2 regions of the Enterobacter sp. JS8-1 genome follow, and region 2 is predicted to be linked to the other one. Evidence: predicted binding sites of a transcription regulator. Region 2 holds the regulator's gene; the other holds the start of a gene.

Region 1 (8,487 bases), 1.1 Mb from region 2:
CGAAGAGGTGTTCAAACGCTTTAAGGGCGTGAAGCTGTACGAGATCATCGACATCATTAACCAGGAACACGGTGTGGATCTGGCGAAAGCCGATCTGGAACCGGTGTACCGCGCCGAGGTCGCACGCCTGTTCGACTCCGAGCTGGAAGTTATCGCCGGGGCTAACGCGTTGCTGGATGCGATGACGGTGCCAATCTGCGTGGTCTCTAACGGCCCGGTCAGCAAAATGCAGCACTCGCTGGGCAAGCTTGAGATGTTGCACCATTTCCCGGAAAAACTGTTCAGCGGCTACGATATCCAGCGCTGGAAGCCCGACCCGGCGCTGATGTTCCATGCGGCAAAAGCGATGAACGTTAACGTCGAGAACTGCATTCTGGTGGATGATTCGTCTGCGGGTGCACAGTCGGGGATTGATGCGGGCATGGAGGTGTTTTACTTCTGCGCCGATCCGCACAACAAGCCGATCGAGCATCCAAACGTGACAACCTTTACCGATCTGGCGCAGCTGCCGGAACTGTGGAAGGCGCGCGGGTGGGATATTACTCGCTGAGTTTTCCCCTCACCCCGGCCCTCTCCCACAGGGAGAGGGAGAAAACCGAATGGTCCCCTCTCCCTGTGGGAGAGGGTTAGGGTGAGGGTAAAAATCACTCTTTCGGATCTTTACCCGCCAGCAGCTTGTCCAGCTCGTCGCCGCCCACGTGACGGAAGTCCTGACCTTTCACGAAGTAGAAGATGTATTCGCAAATGTTCTGGCAGCGGTCCCCGATACGCTCGATGGAGCGCGCGCAGAACAGGGCAGTCAGTACGCTTGGGATGGTACGTGAATCTTCCATCATGTAGGTCATCAGCTGACGCACGATGCCTTCATACTCCTGGTCGACTTTCTTGTCTTCACGGTAAATACGCACCGCTTCGTCCAGATCCATACGCGCAAAGGCATCCAGCACGTCGTGCAGCATCTGCACGGTGTGGCGGCCCAGCGACTCCAGGCTCACAAGCAGTGGCTGGTGCTGCTGAGAGAACTTCTCCAGCGCGGTGCGGCAGATTTTATCCGCAACGTCACCAATACGCTCCAGCTCGGCGATGGTCTTGATGATCGCCATCACCAGACGCAGATCGCTCGCCGTCGGCTGGCGTTTCGCGATAATGCGCACGCAAGCTTCGTCGATAGCCACTTCCATCATGTTGACGTTTTTGTCGCCTTCAATGACGCGCTTCGCCAGCTCGCTGTCCTGGTTGTGCATCGCCGTAATTGCATCAGAAAGCTGCTGCTCGACCATGCCGCCCATGGTCATCACCTGGGTGCGAATGCTTTCCAGCTCTGCGTTGAACTGGCCGGAAATGTGTTTATTAAGATTGAGGTTGTCCATGGTTTCTCCACATGCACTAAGGCAAATCAACCGTAGCGGCCAGTAATATAATCTTCGGTTTGTTTCTTCGCGGGCCTGGTGAACAGCGCATCCGTATCGCTGAACTCAATCAACTCGCCCAGATACATAAACGCCGTATGATCGGAACAACGCGCAGCCTGTTGCATGTTGTGGGTCACGATAACCACGGTGTAATCCTGCTTCAGCTCGGTGATGAGCTCTTCAATACGGCCGGTTGAGATCGGGTCCAGCGCTGAACACGGCTCATCCAGCAGCAACACTTCCGGGCGAATGGCGATACCGCGCGCAATGCACAGACGCTGCTGCTGACCACCGGAGAGAGAGTAACCGCTCTGGTGCAATTTATCTTTGGTTTCATTCCATAATGCGGCCTTGGTCAACGCCCACTGCACGCGCTCGTCCATATCGGCACGGGAGAGCTTTTCAAACAGGCGCACGCCAAAGGCGATGTTGTCATAAATCGACATCGGGAACGGCGTGGGTTTCTGGAACACCATACCTACTTTGGCACGCAGCAGGGCGATATCCTGGGCCTGGGTCAGAATGTTTTCGCCGTCCAGGATGATTTCACCTTCGGCGCGCTGCTCCGGATAGAGCGAATACATTTTGTTAAAGGTACGCAGCAGCGTGGATTTTCCACAGCCGGATGGACCGATAAATGCCGTGACCTGGTTCTTCGCGATATCCAGGTTAATGTTCTTCAGGGCATGGAATTTGCCGTAGTAGAAGTTCAAATCACGAACCTGAATCTTACCCGGGGCAGTATCAACCATACTCATTGACTCATTTCCTCATTCGGCGCAGCGAGCTGCCGCGCCGTAAAAATTTAACCGTGTTTCTTCTTCGCGAAAATGACGCGCGCCAGAATGTTCAGCAACAGTACGCAAAGGGTAATGATCAGCACCCCGGCCCAGGCCAGCTGCTGCCACTCCGCGAATGGGCTCATCGCAAATTTAAAGATCGTCACCGGCAGGTTGGCGATCGGCTGCATCATGTCCGTGCTCCAGAACTGGTTGGAGAGGGATGTAAACAGCAGTGGCGCCGTTTCACCTGCAATACGCGCAATCGCCAGCAGGATACCGGTCATGATCCCGGAGATAGACGCTTTCAGCGTAATCGCGGAGATCATCTTCCATTTCGGCGTACCCAGCGCGTAAGCCGCTTCACGCAGGCTGTCCGGCACCAGTTTCAGCATGTTCTCGGTGGTACGAATGACGATAGGCACCTGCAGCAGCGCCAGCGCAATCACACCCGCCCAGCCGGAGAAGTGTTCCATCTGCGCCACCACGACGGTGTAGACGAACAGACCCACAACGATAGACGGCGCGGACAGCAGAATGTCGTTGATGAAGCGAATCACTTCCGCCAGCCAGGATTTACGCCCATATTCTGCCAGGTAGATGCCCGCCATGATGCCCAGCGGCGTACCGAAGACCGTCGCCCACAGGATCAGCAGGCCGCTACCCGCCAGGGCGTTCGCCAGACCACCACCCGCCGTGTTTGGCGGAGGCGTCATCTCGGTGAACAGCGCCAGCGACATACCGTCAATTCCACGAACGATCGTCGAGAACAGGATCCAGACCAGCCAGAACAGGCCGAATGCCATCGTCGCCATAGAGAGCGTTAACGCAATCCGGTTTTTTATGCGGCGTTTGGCCTGCATTTTGCGGCGGGACTCCGCCAGTTCAGCGGTAGCTTGCATTTCGAGAGTTGCCATTAGCGTGCTCCCTCATTTTTAGCGAGACGCATAATCATCAGCTTGGAAATCGCCAGAACAATGAAGGTGATAACAAACAGAATCAGCCCCAGCTCCATCAGCGCCGCAACGTGCAGGCCGGATTCCGCTTCCGCAAATTCGTTTGCCAGTGCAGAGGTAATACTGTTGCCCGGCATGTAGAGCGACACGCTGTCGAGCTGGTAGGTGTTACCGATGATAAAGGTGACCGCCATGGTTTCACCCAGCGCACGACCTAAGCCCAGCATCACGCCCCCGATCACCCCATTTTTGGTGAACGGAAGAACAATGCGCCAGATAACTTCCCAGGTGGTGCAGCCGATACCGTAGGCTGACTCTTTCATCATCACCGGGGTCTGTTCGAAGACATCGCGCATAACCGCCGCAATGTAAGGAATAATCATGATGGCGAGGATCACACCCGCTGCCAGAATACCGATACCGAATGCCGGGCCTGAGAACAGAGCCCCCACAAACGGAATGGCGGAAAGCACGTTACCGACCGGCTCCTGGAAGTACGTTGCGAACAGCGGAGCAAAGATGAACAGACCCCACATGCCGTAAACGATACTTGGAATGGCCGCCAGCAGTTCGATAGCAATACCGAGCGGGCGTCGCAGCCAGCCAGGCGCCAGCTCCGTCAGGAACAGGGCAATACCAAAGCTCACCGGAACCGCAATCAGCAGGGCGATGAACGAGGTCACCAGCGTGCCGTAAATTGGCACCAGGGCTCCGTAGATATCGTTCGGCGCGTCCCACTCTTTAGTCCACAGGAAGGAGAACCCAAATTTCTGGATGCTCGGCCAGGAGGAGAAAATCAGAGACACGATAATGCCGCCCAGCAGCAATAGCACAATCAGCGCAGCCAGTTTGACCAGCGCGCTGAAAATCATGTCACCTTTTTTACCCGGAGGGTTAAATGCAGGCTTGGTTGCAGCCATAAATCACTCTTCTGTTTGAGACGTTTTTACGAATATGCCCGGTGGCGTTGACGCTTACCGGGCCTACAGATTAAACCGTAGGGCGGGTAAGCGCAGCGCCACCCGCCATCTTCGTTAAATATATCCTGTTAGTACAGCGCTTTACCGCTGCTGTCTTTCACGTTGGTTTTCCATGCAGCACGAATCTGCTCAACCACGCTGTCTGGCAGGCTGGCGTAATCCAGGTCGTTAGCCTGTTTGCCACCATTTTTGTATGCCCAGTCGAAGAACTTCAGCACTTCAGTACCCTGCTCTGGTTTCTTCTGATCTTTGTGAATCAGAATGAACGTCGTAGAGGTGATTGGCCACGCGTCGTCGCCTTTCTGGTTAGTCAGGTCCTGCGCGAAGGATTTGCTCCAGTCAGCGCCTTTTGCGGCGTTAGCAAAGTTCTCTTCGGTCGGGCTAACCGGTTTACCGTCAGCTGAAACCAGTTTGGTGTAAGCCAGGTTGTTCTGCTTAGCGTAAGCGTATTCTACGTAACCGATGGAGCCTGGCAGACGCTGTACGAACGCGGCGATACCGTCGTTACCTTTACCGCCCAGACCGGTTGGCCAGTTAACGGTAGAGCCGGAGCCGACTTTAGATTTCCACTCTTCGTTCACTTTCGCCAGATAGCTGGTGAAGACGAAGGAGGTACCGGAACCGTCAGCACGACGAACCACAGCGATATTCTGCGAAGGCAGCTTAACGCCCGGGTTCAGTTTGGTGATGGCTTCGTCATCCCATTTTTTGATTTTACCCAGGTAGATGTCACCCAGGGTTTTGCCGTCCAGCACCAGCTCGCCTGACTTCAGGCCAGGGATGTTAACGGCCAGCACAACGCCGCCGATCACGGTCGGGAACTGGAACAGGCCTTCCTGATTCAGTTTTTCATCAGACAGTGGGGCATCTGATGCGCCGAAATCTACGGTATTAGCGGTAATTTGTTTTACGCCACCGGAGGAGCCGATACCCTGATAGTTAACCTTGTTACCGGTTTCTTTCTGGTAGGTATCAGCCCATTTGGCATACACCGGCGCAGGGAAGGTTGCACCAGCACCAGTCAGGCTTGCTGCTGCGAATGCAGAGAAAGCGCTCATCGATAAGGTCGCGGCGACAACAGTTGCGACAGTGGTACGCATAACTTTCATAATGTCTCCTGCAAGGATTTCGTAAATCATTGTTTAAGTGGCTACGATGAGCAAAATAGGACAAACAGGTGACAGATAAATGTACGAATTATGACAGTTTTATGACAACGAAAATTTCACTTAAAATAACGTAAAACTTTATATGTTTATCATGAACTTAAAGAGGAATGTGACAACCTGTTTTCAGTAATATTTTCTTTATGTGACACTGAAAAAATAGCTGAAAATGACAGATTGTCATAAAAAAACTCCACCCGAAGGTGGAGTCTGAAGGGATTATTCTACGGTGACGGATTTCGCCAGGTTACGCGGCTGGTCAACGTCGGTGCCTTTGATCAGCGCCACGTGATAGGCCAGAAGCTGCAGCGGAACGGTGTAGAAGATCGGTGCAATCACCTCTTCAACGTGCGGCATCTCGATGATGTGCATGTTGTCACTGCTGGCGAAACCGGCATCTTTATCAGCGAAGACGTACAGGACACCGCCGCGGGCGCGCACTTCTTCGATGTTGGACTTCAGTTTTTCCAGCAGTTCGTTGTTAGGTGCCACAACGATGACCGGCATATCTGCATCGATCAGCGCCAGCGGGCCGTGTTTCAGCTCGCCTGCCGCATAGGCTTCAGCGTGGATGTAAGAGATCTCTTTCAGCTTCAGCGCGCCTTCCAGCGCAATCGGATACTGATCGCCACGACCCAGGAACAGGGCGTGATGTTTGTCAGAGAAGTCTTCAGCCAGCGCTTCAATGCGTTTGTCCTGAGACAGCATCTGCTCAATACGGCTCGGCAGCGCCTGCAGGCCGTGAACGATGTCGTGCTCAACGGAAGCATCTTCGCCTTTCAGACGCGCCAGTTTCGCCACCAGCATCAGCAGAACGGTCAGCTGAGTGGTAAAGGCTTTCGTGGAGGCCACGCCGATTTCGGTACCCGCTTTGGTCATCAGCGCCAGATCGGACTCACGCACCAGCGATGAGCCTGGGACGTTACAGATGGCCAGCGAACCCAGGTAACCGAGCTCTTTAGACAGACGCAGCGCTGCCAGCGTGTCTGCCGTTTCGCCGGACTGGGAAAGGGTGATCATCAGGCTGTTACGGCGTACCGCGGATTTGCGATAGCGGAATTCAGACGCGATTTCCACGTCGCACGGCACGCCCGCCAGGGATTCAAACCAGTAGCGAGAGACCATACCGGAGTTGTAGGAGGTGCCGCAGGCCACGATCTGAATATGCTCGACCTTGCCGAGCAGTTCGTTGGCGTTTGCGCCCAGCTCGCTCAGATCCACTTCACCGTGGCTAATGCGCCCGGTAAGGGTGTTTTTGATGGCGTTTGGCTGCTCGTAGATCTCTTTTTGCATGTAGTGACGGTACGCGCCTTTGTCGCCCGCGTCGTACTGCAGGTTAGATTCGATCTCCTGGCGTTTTACCTGCTCGCCTTTGGTATCGAATACGGTCACGCTGCGACGGGTCACTTCCGCGATATCCCCCTCTTCCAGGAAGATAAAGCGACGGGTAACCGGCAGGAGCGCCAGCTGGTCTGAAGCGATGAAGTTTTCCCCCATGCCAAGACCGATAACCATCGGGCTACCGGAACGCGCGGCCAGCAGCGTAGACGGGTCGCGGGAATCCATGATCACGGTACCGTAGGCACCGCGCAGCTGAGGAATGGCGCGCAGTACCGCTTCACGCAGCGTGCCGCCCTGCTCCAGCTCCCAGTGCACCAGGTGAGCAATCACTTCGGTGTCAGTTTCAGAGACGAAGGTGTAGCCGCGCGCTTTCAGTTCTTCGCGCAGCGGTTCGTGGTTTTCGATAATGCCGTTGTGTACGACCACGATGTGTTCAGACACATGCGGGTGCGCGTTACCTTCAGACGGTTCGCCGTGCGTCGCCCAGCGGGTATGCGCAATACCGGTACCACCGTGCAGCGGGTGTTCTTCCGCGGCCTGGGCCAGCATCTGCACCTTACCGAGACGGCGCAGACGGGTCATATGACCTTCTGCATCAACGACAGCCAAACCGGCAGAGTCGTAGCCACGGTATTCCAGACGACGTAAACCTTCGAGAAGGATTTCAGCAATATCACGCTGCGCAACTGCGCCAACAATTCCACACATAGTTTTAGATTCCGAATTTAGGCATGATGCCTGCGTTGTCGCTGACCTGTATTTACCCTTTCCGGGCGCCCCGAGCCTTGTAGAGAGTGGGGTTATTTTTATGGGTACTGCTTGTGGGGGGAGATATATATTTATCTCCTCACCCGGGTTTGCCTGATGACGGCTACGCCTTATCAGGCCTACTCAATCGTAGGGCGGGTAAGCGTAGCGCCACCCGCCTTGTTGTTACTTTTGCTTCACCGGGCGTTTCCAGCCCTGCTTGTTGACCTGCGGAACGCGGCTTAACACCAGCTCGTTCGCGGCCACATCGCGGGTAACGGTTGTTCCAGCTGCAATGGTCACGCCGTTACCCACGGTAACAGGTGCCACCAGCTGCGTATCGGAGCCAACGAACACGTCATCACCGATGATGGTTTTAAACTTGTTGGCACCGTCATAGTTGCAGGTAATGGTTCCCGCGCCGATGTTCACGTTGTCGCCAATTTCCGCATCGCCCAGATAGGTCAGATGACCGGCTTTCGAGCCTTTACCCAGACGCGCTTTTTTCATTTCCACGAAGTTGCCTACGTGAGCGCCTTCCAGCAGTTCGGCACCCGGGCGCAAGCGTGCAAACGGGCCGATAGTACAAGCCACATCCAGACGGGCATCTTCCACCACGCTGTACGGGCTAATTTCGCAGTCGTCACCGATAACGCTGTTTTTAATCACGCAGCCGGTGCCAATTTTGACGCGGTTGCCCAGCGTGACGTTGCCTTCAACGATAACGTTAGTATCAATCTCAACGTCACGCCCGTGCGACAGGGTACCGCGCAGATCGAAACGTGCCGGATCGCGAAGCATCACACCCGCAAGAAGTAGCTTTTCGGCCTGCTCGGACTGATAAATACGCTCAAGACGGGAAAGCTGGAGACGGTTGTTCACGCCGTCCGTTTCGCTGATACGCGCCGGATGAACGGCAGCAATTTCACGCCCTTCGTGATACGCTATCGCAATGATATCGGTGATGTAGTATTCACCCTGCGCATTATTGTTGTTGAGCTGAGACAGCCAGCGTTTCATATCCGCGCCGTTGGCAATCAGGATACCGGTGTTAATTTCCGGGATCTGGCGCTGTTCTTCGCTGGCATCTTTGTGTTCTACGATGC
Region 2 (8,487 bases):
CGCAGCATTTTTATAGGCGTCCATCGCGTCGCTAATCGGGCCTGCAGGCCAGACGATAGCGGCTACCGCCAGCACGATCAGGGCCACAATTTTCAGCGGCGCCAGGAAGTTACCCACGGTATCCAGCAATTTGCCCGGATAGAGGGAAACCAGAATCACAATCGCGAAGTAGATCAGGCTGTAGATAAACAGCGGCATCGCGCCGTCACCCGTCAGCGGAGCAATCCCCACCTCAAAGGAAACGGTCGCCGTACGCGGGGTCGCAAACAGCGGACCAACGGCCAGATAGCAGACGGTCGCCAGCAGAACGCCAGCCACTTTGCCAATCGGGGTGCTGAGGCTGTCCACGCCGCCACCGACTTTCGCCAGCGCGACAACGGTGAGGACCGGTAGACCCACGGCAGTAATCAGGAAACCAAACGCAGCTGTCCAGACGTGTTCACCCGCCTGTAAGCCAACCATTGGAGGGAAAATGATGTTACCTGCGCCAACGAACAGCGCAAATGTCATAAAGCCCAGCGCGATGATGTCACGCGATTTTAAGTGATGGGTCATAAAACCTTACTGCCTGTGGATGTGGTGTTGAAAACGTTGAGATTTTCGCTATCCCTGACGGGACGATACAGCGGAAAATTTGCTCAATTTCAGCGGGAAATGCTCCCGTCCTGGCGTGGAGAAGAATAGTTTTTCGATTTACCACGCAAATACAGTCGGTCTGACAGTATCTGGGGGGCAATTTAAACGCTTATAACGTTTAAAGGCAAGGAGGGATCGCAAAACCAGAACAATATACCAGCATGAAAAAACAGACCAGCACAATGCACTAATTATAAGAAAAACCCATGGCTAATCATGCGAACAAAAAAGCATCAACCGTATAATATTCACACGCGTTTCGCTTGACTGCAAAGCAAACGGGCCAGCAAATGCTGGCCCGTGGAAAGGTAAAATGACACGCCTGCCGTCAGGCGATCTTTTTGGCAATTAATCGTTCCGGAATAACAAAGCTGAAGCGGGTTCCTTTACCCAGCTTACTCTGAATATCAAGACGGCTTTCATGATGATTCACCGCGTGTTTCACAATCGCCAGCCCCAGGCCGCTTCCCCCGGTCTGCCGCGAGCGCGCCTTATCCACACGGTAGAATCGCTCGGTCAGACGCGGTATGTGCTCAGGGGCAATCCCCGGCCCGTTATCCTCAACGCTAAACTCAGCGCCCGCGCTAACACGCTGCCAGCGCACCACGATATGGGTCCCTTCCGGCGTATGATTCACCGCGTTATACACCAGGTTGGAGATGGCGCTGCGCAGTTCATCTTCACTGCCGAGCACCTTCAGGGTGCTGTCGACCTCAAAGCTAATGTGATGTTTTTTATGGCTTAACGTTTGCGCTTCCCGCTCCACCACCCGCAGCATCATCGGCACATCGATGGTGTCATTCAGTGCCAGTGAAGGCGCGGCTTCAATCTTCGAGAGCGTCAGCAGCTGCTTGACCAGGCCTTCCATACGGTGCGTTTGCTCGCGCATGGTGTGCAGCGCTTTTTCACGCGGCGCACCTTCGAGCGTTTGCTCCTGCATCATCTCCAGGTAGCCCTGAAGCACGGTCAACGGGGTGCGTAATTCGTGGCTCACGTTCGCGAAGAAGTTGCGTCTCGCCCCTTCCAGCTGGTGCATCTGGGTGACATCCCGCGCCACCATCAGCCACTGCCGATCGCTGTATGGCATCACGCGGATTTCCAGATGACGCCCGTTGTTGAGCCTCAGATTGTGCGGCCCCGTAAAATCACGCTTTTTCAGATACAGCGTGAACTCCGGATAACGCAGCAGGTTAAGGATATTTTGCCCATTATCGTCCGGCCAGCGCAGGCCCAGCAGCTGTTGCGCCAGGCCGTTACACCAGAAAATTGTGCCTTCTTCAGTGGTCAGAATGACGGCATCCGGCAGCGACTCTGCGCCGCTGCGAAAGCGTTTGATTAAGCTTCCCAGCTCGCGACGACGTTTTTTATTACGCATCTGCATCTGGTGCAGGCCATACAGCAGCGGTTCCCAGCTACCGCTTCCCGGCGGAGGGGTCATGCTTCTGTCCACCCACAGCCACCAGGAGAGGCGCAGTAAGTTCCAGAAATGCCAGACGAGTAACCCGGTCACTGCCGCCAGCAAAAACCACGGCAGATGCCCAACGATGGCCCCCAGAATGAAGGCCGGAATACAGCATAAGATCAGTTCAAAGACGAGCCTTTTCCATGACAGACGTTCCAGCACGCGTCACACTCCTGTCACTGTTCAGAAACGGGTCGAAAAACGATAACCCGTACCGCGGACCGTCTGCACCATGCGATCGTGACCGCTCAGCTCCAGCGCTTTACGCAGGCGGCGAATATGCACATCAACCGTCCGGTCTTCCACATACACGTTAGTTCCCCAGACGTTATTCAGCAACTGCTCGCGGCTGTAGACACGTTCCGGGTGGGTCATAAAGAAGTGCAGGAGTTTGAATTCGGTAGGCCCCATGTCGAGGGGATTTTCGCCCGTCATCACGCGGTGTGAGGTGGGATCAAGGCTCAGGCCCTGCATCTCAATCACCTCTTCTACCGCCATCGGCGAAATGCGGCGCATAACGGCTTTGATACGAGCAACCAGTTCTTTGGGAGAGAACGGCTTGGTGATGTAATCGTCCGCGCCGGTTTCCAGACCGCGCACGCGATCCTCTTCTTCACCGCGCGCAGTCAGCATGACCACCGGAATATCGCGGGTCATCGCTTCACGTTTAAGATGTTTGATAAACTGCAGTCCAGAGCCGCCAGGCAACATCCAGTCAAGCAGAATCAGATCGGGCCAGGGTTCATTCAGCTGGTTCACCGCGCTGTCATAATCTTCCGCTTCAACCGGCTGGAAGCCATTTTGTTCGAGCACGAAGCACACCATTTCACGAATTGGAGCTTCATCTTCTACGACCAGAATACGTCTCGCCATACTTTGCCCTGTCTTATCTTATTTAAGTTACAAGTTTGTAATGCGGCGTCATTATGCGTCAGATTTATGACAGATTTATGAAAAACATTACCACCATAAATGGCAAACTGTTGTTTTATTACAGCGGTTATTTTCCATCCCCTGAGAGTTTATAATCGCCATCAACTCTTTTCGCCACGGATCAGCTATGCGCATACTTCACACTTCAGACTGGCATCTGGGTCAAAACTTTTACAGCAAAAGCCGGGCGGCGGAACACGAAGCCTTCCTGAACTGGCTGCTGGAGACGGCGCAATCGCATGACGTCGATGCGATTATTGTCGCGGGTGACATCTTCGATACCGGTTCCCCACCGAGCTATGCGCGTGAGCTCTATAACCGTTTCGTGGTGAATCTGCAGCAGACCGGCTGTCATCTGGTGATTGTCGCCGGAAACCACGATTCTGTGGCCACGCTGAATGAATCCCGCGATATTCTGGCGTTTCTCAATACCACCGTGGTGGCCAGCGCCGGACATGCCCCGCAGATCCTGAAAAAACGTGACGGCACGCCGGGTGCGGTGCTGTGCCCCATTCCGTTTTTGCGCCCGCGCGATATCGTACAAAGCCAGGCGGGACTTTCCGGCGGCGAAAAGCAACAGCATTTATTACAGGCTATCACTGATTATTATCACCAGCAGCATACCGATGCCTGCGCCCTGCGCGGCGAAGCGGCAATCCCGGTGATTGCGACCGGGCATCTCACCACCGTTGGTGCCAGTAAAAGTGACGCCGTACGTGACATCTATATCGGCACGCTGGATGCCTTCCCGGCGCAGAATTTCCCGCCTGCCGACTACATCGCGCTCGGACACATTCACCGCGCGCAGATCATCGGCGGCTGCGAGCATATCCGCTATTGCGGCTCGCCCATTTCGCTCAGCTTCGATGAAACAGGCAAAGCCAAATCCGTGCATCTGGTCAGTTTTACCGACGGAAAACTGAGCGCTGTCGAGACGCTGGACGTACCCGTCACCCAGCCGCTGGCAGTGCTAAAAGGCGATCTGGCGGCCATCACTGAACAGCTTGAGCAGTGGCGTGGTGTCGAGCAGGTTCCGCCCGTCTGGCTGGATATCGAAATCACCACCGATGACTACCTACATGATATGCAAAGAAAAATTCAGGTGCTGACGGAGGATTTGCCCGTCGAGGTCTTACTGGTTCGCCGCAGCCGGGAGCAGCGCGAGAAAATTCTGTCAGGTGCGCAGCGTGAAACGCTCAGTGAACTGCGCGTCGAAGAGGTGTTTGAGCGCCGGTTGTCTCAGGAAGAGATTGACGACGCGAAGCGAGTAAGGCTCAACGAGCTGTTCACGCATACCCTGCATGCGCTTAGCGATGAGGGAGAAAACGCATGAAAATTCTCAGCCTGCGCCTGAAAAACCTGAACTCGCTCAAGGGCGAGTGGAAAATCGACTTTACCGCTGAGCCGTTTGCCAGCAACGGGCTATTTGCCATTACCGGTGCCACCGGTGCCGGGAAAACCACCCTGCTCGACGCCATCTGTCTGGCGCTTTACCACGAAACGCCACGACTGCAAAAGGTCTCTCAGGCGCAAAACGACCTGATGACGCGCGACACCGCCGAGTGCCTGGCTGAAGTGGAGTTCGAGGTAAAGGGCATCGCCTATCGCGCGTTCTGGAGCCAGAACCGTGCGCGCAATCAGCCTGACGGGAACCTGCAGGCCCCGCGCGTGGAGCTGGCACGCTGCGAGGACGGAAAAATCCTCGCCGACAAAGTGACGGATAAACTGGAACAAACGGCAGCACTTACCGGGCTGGACTACGGCCGTTTTACCCGCTCGATGCTGCTCTCTCAGGGACAGTTTGCCGCCTTCCTGAATGCCAAACCGAGCGATCGCGCGGAGCTACTCGAGGAACTTACCGGCACCGAGATCTACGGCCAGATTTCCGCCATGGTGTTTGAAAAACACAAAGCCGCGCGCAATGCGCTTGAGATGTGCGAAGCGCAAGCGGCGGGCGTTGTCCTGTTGAGTGAAGAACAGCAGCAGCAGTTGCAACAAGGTTTGCAGGCACTTACTGACGAAGAGAAAACCCTGCTAGCGCAGCAGCAGAGCCACCAGAAAGAATTTCAGTGGCTTACGCGCAGCGAGGAGCTTATCCGCGAACAGCAGCGCACTACGACCTTACAGCAGCAGACGCAACAGGCGCTGACGGATGCAGCCCCCGATCTGGCAAAGCTCCAGCTCGCGCAACCCGCGTCCCAGCTCCGCCCGCTGTGGGAACATCAGCAAGAACAGGCATCACGGCTGGCGCAAACGAAGCAGCGTATTGTTGAAGTAAATACTCGCTTACTGGAAAAAACTGCCTTGCGCTCGCGGATCCGCAACGGCGCTTTACATACTCATACACAGCTACAGACAGAACTGGCGGCACTGGCACAGTGGCTGACAGACCATGATCGGTACCGCCTGTGGGGCCAGGAGATTGCAGGCTGGCGGGCTCACTTCTCTCAGCTAAATCGCGATAAAAATCAGCTCACTACGCTTGCTGCGCGCATCACGGAATTACGCCATAAGCTGACGGGTCTGCCAGAAAGTTCCCTCACGCTAACGGCTGACGAGGTCGCAATGGCGATGGAGCAACGGGCGCAAACCCGGTCTGCGCGCCAGCGCCTGACCGCTCTCCATGCCCGCTATCAACCGCTGCAAAAACGTCAGCGCCAGCACGCCGAAAGCGTGCAAAAAGCACAGACCGGGCTGGTCGCGCTTAATGAAACGCTGGCACAGCGCCGCCAGCAGTATAAAGAAAAAAACCAGCACTATCTGGACGTTGAAACACTCTGCAGGCAGGAAGAGAAAATCAAAAGCCTTGAGGCGGAGCGTGCTCAACTCCAGGCCGGTCTACCTTGCCCGCTGTGCGGCTCCACGACCCATCCGGCCGTGACGGCATACCAGGCGCTGGAACTCAGTGAAAATCAACGCCGCCGCGATCAGTTAGCTAAAGAGGTCGCCGCACTTAAAGACGAAGGTTTGTTAGTTCTCGGCCAGGTTAACGCCCTGTCACAGCAGATCCAACGCGAGACAGACGAAGCGCAGGCGCTCTCTCAGGAAGAGCAAGCGCTCACTAAAGAGTGGCTGGAAGTGTGTGCTTCTCTGAATATTACGCTGAATATTCAGGAGGATATTGCCCCGTGGATGAGCGAGCAGGAGCACTACGAGCAGCAGCTTTATCAGCTCAGCCAGCGTTTGACCCTACAAACCCAGCTTAGCGAGCAGGAAGAACAGGAACGTCAGTACCAGCAACAGCTGGCGGCGACGCGTCAGGCAGTGGAAACGTCCCTGCATACGCTGTCGCTGGGTATTCCGGATGCAGGCACTGAATCCGTCTGGCTCGCCTCACGTGAAAGCGAATACGCGCAGTGGCAGGAGAAACAGACCCAGCATGGCGCGACGCTGGAACGTATTAACGCCCTGACGCCGCTGCTCGATACCCTTCCGGCAACGGAGGCCACTGAAGCAGAAACGGCGATCCCCGCGAACTGGCGCGAAACTCACGACGAATGCGTGTCGCTGCAAAGTCAGCTTACCGCGCAGCAACAGCAGGAGGCGCTGGAGAACGAACGTTTGCAGCAGTCACAGGCGCAATTCGCCACGGCACTGGCGGCAAGTTGTTTTGAGGATCAAGACGCGTTCCTTTCTGCGCTGCTGGATGCCGACACCGTTCGTCGCCTGGAGCAGCTAAAGCAGACGCTGGAAAACCAGGTACAGCAGGCGACAGCGCTCTCCGCGCAAGCGACCCGGCAGCGAGAGGACCATCAGGCGCTGCGCCCGGAAGGGCTGGACGCCGATGTTCAAACATTACAAACGCAATTGCAGCAACTGGCACATCAACTTCGTGAGAACACCACGCATCAGGGTGAGATCCGCCAGCAGCTCAAGCAGGACAGCGATAACCGTCTGCACCAGCAGGCGCTTATGCAGCAAATAGAAGAGGCCGCGCGCCTGGCGGACGACTGGGGCTATCTGAATTCCCTGATTGGCTCCAGCACCGGCGACCGATTCCGTAAATTCGCTCAGGGGCTGACGCTGGATAATCTGGTCTGGCTCGCTAATCAGCAGCTTAATCGCCTGCACGGACGCTATCTGCTTCAGCGGAAAGTCAGCGATGCGCTGGAGCTGGAAGTGGTCGATACCTGGCAGGCGGACGCGGTGCGCGATACCCGTACGCTTTCGGGCGGCGAAAGCTTCCTGGTGAGCCTGGCGCTGGCCCTGGCGCTGTCGGATTTAGTGAGTCACAAGACGCGGATCGATTCCCTGTTCCTCGACGAAGGATTCGGCACGCTGGACAGCGAAACGCTGGATACCGCGCTGGATGCGCTCGACGCGCTGAACGCCACCGGCAAAACCATCGGCGTGATCAGCCACGTTGAAGCGATGAAAGAGCGCATTCCGGTGCAGATCAAGGTGAAGAAGATAAACGGGCTGGGGTATAGCAGGCTGGATAAGGTGTTTGCGGTGGAATAAATGGGGGGCGGTGCGGTCTGGTGCCCTCACCCTGGCCCTCTCCCACGGGGAGAGGGAAAAAACGTTTATTCTGGCCACAGCCACGCCGCGCCGCGCACGCCGCTGGAATCCCCGTGCACCGCTTTGCGGATCGGGGTTTCACACTCGCCGCCGAAGACCCATTGCCTGACCAGGTTCGGCACCGTGGCATACAGCCGGTCAACGTTGCTCATCCCACCGCCAAGCACGATCACATCCGGGTCGAGAATGTTAACCACGTGCGCCAGCGATTTCGCCAGCCGCATTTCATACCGGCTAAGCGCCAGTTCTGCGATCGGATCCTGTTCTTCAACCAGACGCATAATCTCATTCCCTTTCAGCGGCTGCCCGCTCAGGCGATGGTAGTCCGTAGCAAACCCCGTACCGGAAATAAAGGTCTCGATACAGCCCTGCTTTCCGCAGTAGCACGGCACTTCCGCGCGATAGTTAAGTTCGTCTTCGTCCATCCACGGCAATGGATTATGCCCCCACTCGCCCGCCGTGCCGTTGCCACCAATGTGGGCGCGACCGCCGAAGGCCACACCCGCGCCGCAGCCGGTACCGATAATGACCGCAAAAACGGTCTGGGCGCCTGCAGCTGCACCGTCGATAGCTTCCGATACCGCCAGACAGTTGGCATCGTTAGCCAGACGCACATCGCGTTTAAGACGCGCACTCAAATCTTTATCAAACGGCTGGCCGTTGAGCCACGTAGAGTTGGCGTTTTTCACCACGCCGGTGTACGGCGAGATCGACCCGGGGATCCCCATTCCAACGCTGCCCGTCTGCCCTGTTGCCTGCTCGGCCATCTCGACCAGCCGGGCAATCGTCTCGATAGTCTGGTGATAATCATCACGCGGCGTAGGCAAGCGGTGGCGAAACAGCTGTTCCCCCTGCTCGCTCAACGCAATCACTTCAGTTTTGGTGCCGCCTAAATCGATCCCAATACGCACAAGAGACTCCTCATTATTTTGATT

The links. Region 2 encodes PhoB, which activates phosphate uptake and scavenging genes when phosphate is short. Its sites were predicted from a motif close to CTGTCATAAAACTGNCNNAT; they were not measured.
Region 1: the regulator PhoB is predicted to act here: its motif matches at 5,325-5,344, upstream of pstS (phosphate ABC transporter substrate-binding protein PstS).

What each region holds. Positions count from the first base shown of each region.
Region 1 covers NZ_CP185805.1:4,847,591-4,856,077, reverse strand. The annotation lists gene yieH (6-phosphogluconate phosphatase) at 1-550, shown strand, start outside; gene phoU (phosphate signaling complex protein PhoU) at 645-1,370, opposite strand; gene pstB (phosphate ABC transporter ATP-binding protein PstB) at 1,397-2,170, opposite strand; gene pstA (phosphate ABC transporter permease PstA) at 2,218-3,108, opposite strand; gene pstC (phosphate ABC transporter permease PstC) at 3,108-4,067, opposite strand; gene pstS (phosphate ABC transporter substrate-binding protein PstS) at 4,196-5,236, opposite strand; gene glmS (glutamine--fructose-6-phosphate transaminase (isomerizing)) at 5,513-7,342, opposite strand; gene glmU (bifunctional UDP-N-acetylglucosamine diphosphorylase/glucosamine-1-phosphate N-acetyltransferase GlmU) at 7,568-8,487, opposite strand, start outside.
Region 2 covers NZ_CP185805.1:1,040,275-1,048,761, reverse strand. The annotation lists gene brnQ (branched-chain amino acid transporter carrier protein BrnQ) at 1-555, opposite strand, end outside; gene phoR (phosphate regulon sensor histidine kinase PhoR) at 965-2,260, opposite strand; gene phoB (phosphate response regulator transcription factor PhoB) at 2,282-2,971, opposite strand; gene sbcD (exonuclease subunit SbcD) at 3,159-4,364, shown strand; gene sbcC (exonuclease subunit SbcC) at 4,361-7,492, shown strand; gene mak (fructokinase) at 7,558-8,463, opposite strand.